Regions from separate parts of the Pseudoalteromonas sp. SA25 genome, predicted to be linked through region 2. Evidence: predicted binding sites of a transcription regulator. Region 2 holds the regulator's gene; the other holds the start of a gene.
The links. The regulator MetJ, encoded in region 2, represses methionine synthesis genes. The targets are predictions, from matches to a motif close to TAGACGTCTAGACGTCTA.

Region 1: metK (methionine adenosyltransferase) is a predicted target of MetJ. The motif match lies at 1,282-1,299, and genes of this name have one in related genera.

Annotation. Positions count from the first base shown of each region.
Region 1 covers NZ_WTKV01000022.1:51,138-53,620, reverse strand. The annotation lists gene metK (methionine adenosyltransferase) at 29-1,180, opposite strand; gene tkt (transketolase) at 1,485-2,483, shown strand, end outside.
Region 2 covers NZ_WTKV01000001.1:261,210-263,692, reverse strand. The annotation lists gene GQR45_RS01230 (malic enzyme-like NAD(P)-binding protein) at 1-642, shown strand, start outside; gene metJ (met regulon transcriptional regulator MetJ) at 725-1,045, opposite strand; gene metB (cystathionine gamma-synthase) at 1,335-2,483, shown strand, end outside.

The sequences.
Region 1 (2,483 bases), on a different contig from region 2:
GTTTTTAATTTACTACAACAATTTTGGCTTAAAGGCCGGCAGCTGCGCGAAGTGCGTCTGCTTTATCTGTACGTTCCCAAGGGAATTCGTCACGACCAAAGTGGCCGTAAGCCGCTGTAGGAAGGTAGATAGGGCGCTCTAAATCAAGCATTTGAATTAAGCCGTAAGGGCGCAGGTCAAAATGTTCACGAATAAGCTCGATTAAACGGCTTTCTTCTAGCTTGCTTGTACCAAACGTTTCAACGCTGATAGAAGTAGGCTCTGCAACACCAATTGCGTAAGAGACTTGTAGCTCACACTTGTCAGCAAGACCAGCAGCAACAATGTTTTTAGCAACGTAACGTGCAGCGTATGCTGCTGAACGGTCAACTTTTGATGGATCTTTACCAGAGAATGCACCACCACCGTGACGAGCCATACCACCGTATGTATCTACAATGATTTTACGACCAGTTAAACCACAGTCACCCATTGGTCCGCCAATTACAAAGCGACCTGTTGGGTTAATGAAAAACTTAGTTGCACTTGTGATAAGTTCTGCAGGAAGTACCGGCTTAATGATTGTTTCCATCACAGCTTCTACTAAATCTTTTTGCGAAATGTCTTCGCTGTGCTGAGTAGAAAGCACTACAGCATCAATACCTACAGGTTTGCCATTTTCGTATGCAAAAGTAACTTGAGATTTTGCATCTGGACGTAACCAGTTAAGCTCGCCGCTTTTACGAACCTCAGCTTGGCGCTGTACTAAACGGTGTGAGTAAGTAATTGGAGCAGGCATTAGTACTTCTGTTTCGTTACATGCGTAACCAAACATTAAGCCTTGGTCGCCAGCGCCTTGCTCTTCTGGGCTAGTACGGTCAACACCTTGGTTAATGTCAGGAGACTGTTTACCAATAGTGTTTAAAATTGCACATGAATCGGCATCAAAGCCCATGTCTGAATTTGTGTAGCCAATGTCACGAATTGTTTTACGTGTAATTTCTTCGATATCAACCCATGCGCTAGTAGTGATTTCACCACCAACCATAACCATACCGGTTTTTACGTAAGTTTCGCATGCAACACGGGCATGAGAGTCTTGCTCTAGGATAGCATCAAGTACCGCATCAGAGATTTGATCGGCGATTTTATCCGGATGACCTTCAGAAACTGATTCAGAAGTAAATAAATGTTTTGCCATTGTAATTCTGCTCACAAATATTGCGCTTCACAAACGTCGGTATTAGCGCTAAAAAATTAAGGGGCGTATTTTATCGAAAACAAAACACCTTGCATAGTGTTTTTACGCCTAGACGTCTAAATAAAATTACTAATAACTTTTTGGTCTTAAAAAATATTCATAATGCCTCACTTTTATAGGGTTTTTAATTGCACACAGCCCCCACAATAAGTAAGAATGGTCGGTATAAACGAACCCAAGTTACTTGGGTGCATAAACAAACACATAAATACCCGCGCAAATACACATAAAGGTAGGAGAATTCATGCCATCTCGCAAAGAACTTGCAAATGCTATTCGCGTCTTGTCAATGGACGCAGTACAAAAGGCCAAATCTGGTCACCCTGGAGCCCCTATGGGCATGGCTGATATCGCAGAAGTATTATGGCGCGATTATCTAAAACATAACCCAACGAATCCAGAGTGGGCTGACCGTGACAGATTTATTCTTTCAAACGGCCACGGTTCAATGCTTATCTATTCTCTATTGCACCTAAGTGGTTACGACTTACCACTGGACGAAATTAAAAACTTCCGTCAAATGCATTCTAAAACACCAGGTCACCCTGAATATGGCTATGCACCAGGAATCGAGACTACTACGGGTCCATTAGGTCAAGGGATCACAAATGCCGTAGGTATGGCAATTGCTGAAAAAGCGCTAGCTGCACAGTTTAACCGTGAAGGTCACGATATTGTTGATCACTTTACCTATGCATTTATGGGCGATGGCTGCCTTATGGAAGGTATTTCTCATGAAGCAGGTTCACTTGCAGGCACATTAGGTCTGGGTAAACTTGTTGCATTTTGGGATGACAACGGCATCTCAATCGATGGCGAAGTAGAAGGTTGGTTTACAGATGATACACCGGCTCGCTTTAAAGCATACGGTTGGCATGTAATTAGTGGTGTTGATGGCCACGACAGCGATGCTGTAAGTGCTGCAATCGCAGAAGCAAAAAGCGTTACCGATAAACCTTCACTAATTTGTTGTAAAACAATTATTGGTTACGGCTCACCTAATAAATCAGGCAGCCATGATTGTCACGGTGCACCACTGGGTGATGACGAAATTAAAGCATCTCGCGAATTTTTAGGTTGGACTGGCGATGCTTTCGAAATTCCTGATGATATTTACGCACAGTGGGATGGCAAAGAAAAAGGCAAGCAGCTTGAATCAAGCTGGGACGAAAAATTTGCAGCATACGCAAAAGCATACCCAGAGCTTGCAACTGAATACAAACGTCGTATTAATAACGAACTG
Region 2 (2,483 bases):
TGTATGGAGCTGTTAATTAAGTGTGGTGCACTGCGTGAACACATTTATATGCTTGACCGCAAAGGTGTTATTCATACCCGCCGCGATGACTTAAATGAATATAAACAGCTTTTTGCTAACAATACCGATAAGCGTACATTGCAAGATGTAATTGCAGATGCGGATGTATTTGTGGGTGTTTCTGGCCCTAACTTATTAGCGGCTGAAGATTTAAAGCTAATGGCTGCAAAACCAGTTGTGTTTGCATGTTCAAACCCAGATCCTGAGATTGATCCTGCACTTGCGCACGGCGCACGCAACGATTTAATCATGGCAACAGGGCGCTCTGATTACCCAAACCAAGTTAATAATGTTTTATGTTTCCCGTTTATTTTCCGTGGTGCACTTGATGTACGTGCAAGTGCTATTAACGATGAAATGAAAATTGCTGCAGTAGATGCTATTCGAAGTATTGCCAAAGAGCCAGTACCTGCAGAAGTTTTAAAAGCCGCTGGAGTAGATAAACTAGAATTTGGTGCGCAGTATATTATTCCAAAACCAATGGATCCACGTTTACTGCCGCGTATAGCAAGAGCTGTTGCACTTGCTGCTATTGAGTCAGGTGTTGCACAAATTGAGCTACCTGAAAACTATATGCAGTAAATCTATACAGTAGAGCTATGCAATAAAATTTAGACATAAAAAAACCTCAGTAATTACTGAGGTTTTTTTATCTTTGTAATATTTATTCTTCGTTTAAAACGGGTACTTCTAGACCCATTTCTTGCATTATTTTTTTAACTTCTTCTGGTACTTTTTCGGCGTTATCTTTACGTAAGTCATCGTCATTTGGTAAAGGTTGGCCAGTAAAAGCATGCAAAAATGCCTCACATAGCAATTCACTATTAGTAGCATGGCGAAGGTTATTGATTTGACGACGTGTACGTTCGTCAGTTAATACCTTTAATACATTTAGCGGGATCGAAACGGTGATCTTTTTAACTTGCTCTGATTTTTTACCGTGTTCTGCGTATGGGTGAATATACTCACCATTCCATTTAGCCATAAGATGTATCGTTGCCTCAGATTATTAATTTCTCACACGGTATAAAAAGCGTGTAAATATGCGTGAAATTCTATCGATTTAAAAAAGATAGTCAAATAATAGATACCGATCTATCTTAATAAGCCTATTGTAGGTGTAAAGATAAGCACACTTTTGTGAGCTAAAATGTGTTATTCGCAGAGGCCCCTTCTACTTTTAGCCATCTAGAGCTTTAAAATACTTTGACTTATCAAAACGGATAACTTACTCTTTTAGACGTCTAAACATCCAAATTAATCAGGTGACGAATATGAGCGAAAAAAACAAAGCGACCATTGCTGTACGTAACGGCGTTGATGCTGATAAACATCATGGTGCGGTGGTACCGCCAATTTATTTATCGACTACTTATTCGTTTGCCGACTTTGATACTAAGCGTGAGTATGATTATGGTCGTAGCGGTAATCCTAATCGTGATATTTTAGCTGAGACGCTTGCTAAGCTTGAAGGTGGCGCTCGTGGCATAATTACAGCTACAGGCATGGCTGCCGTGCATTTAGCTACTCAGCTACTTAATAGTGACGATACGTTAGTAATTCCACATGATTGTTATGGTGGCAGCTATCGTTTATTTACATCTTTACAAAAACGCGGACTACTAAAGCTCGAAATATTAGATTTAACAAAAGAAGAAAGCCTTCAACAAATTTTAGTAATTAAACCTAAGCTTATTTGGATAGAAACCCCAAGTAACCCAGTACTTCGTTTAACAGATATTAAAGCGGTTACCGATGTTGCAAAGCAATGCGGTGCATTGGTGGCTGCAGATAACACGTTTTTGTCGCCTGCCTTACAAAACCCTCTTAAGTTTGGTGTAGATATTGTGGTGCATTCAACCACTAAATACATTAACGGACACTCAGATGTAGTAGGCGGCGCTGTTATTGCAGCAACACAAAAGTTAGGCGATGAGCTTGCTTGGTGGGCTAATAACATTGGTATTACGGGTGCGCCTTTTGATAGCTATTTAACGCTTCGTGGTTTACGTACTTTAAATGTGCGCCTAAGGCAGCATCAAGAAAATGCACTGGCAATAGCTAAGTATCTTGAAAGCTCTGAATATGTAAGCCAAGTTTACTACCCAGGTCTTGAGTCACATCCTCAACATGAGCTGGCTAAAGCACAGCAACTTGGTTTTGGTGGCATGGTGAGTTTTGATATTAAAGGCGATATAAATGACGCTGCGGCATTTTTAACTAGTCTTAAAACGTTTAGTTTAGCTGAGTCACTAGGTGGCGTAGAGAGCTTAATTTGTCACCCTGCAACTATGACGCACGCAGGTATGGAGGCAACAGCACGTTTAGAAGCGGGTGTGGGCGATACGCTTATTCGTATTTCGGTAGGTATTGAAGATATACACGATTTAGTCGCTGATTTTGAGCGAGTGTTTGAACTTGTA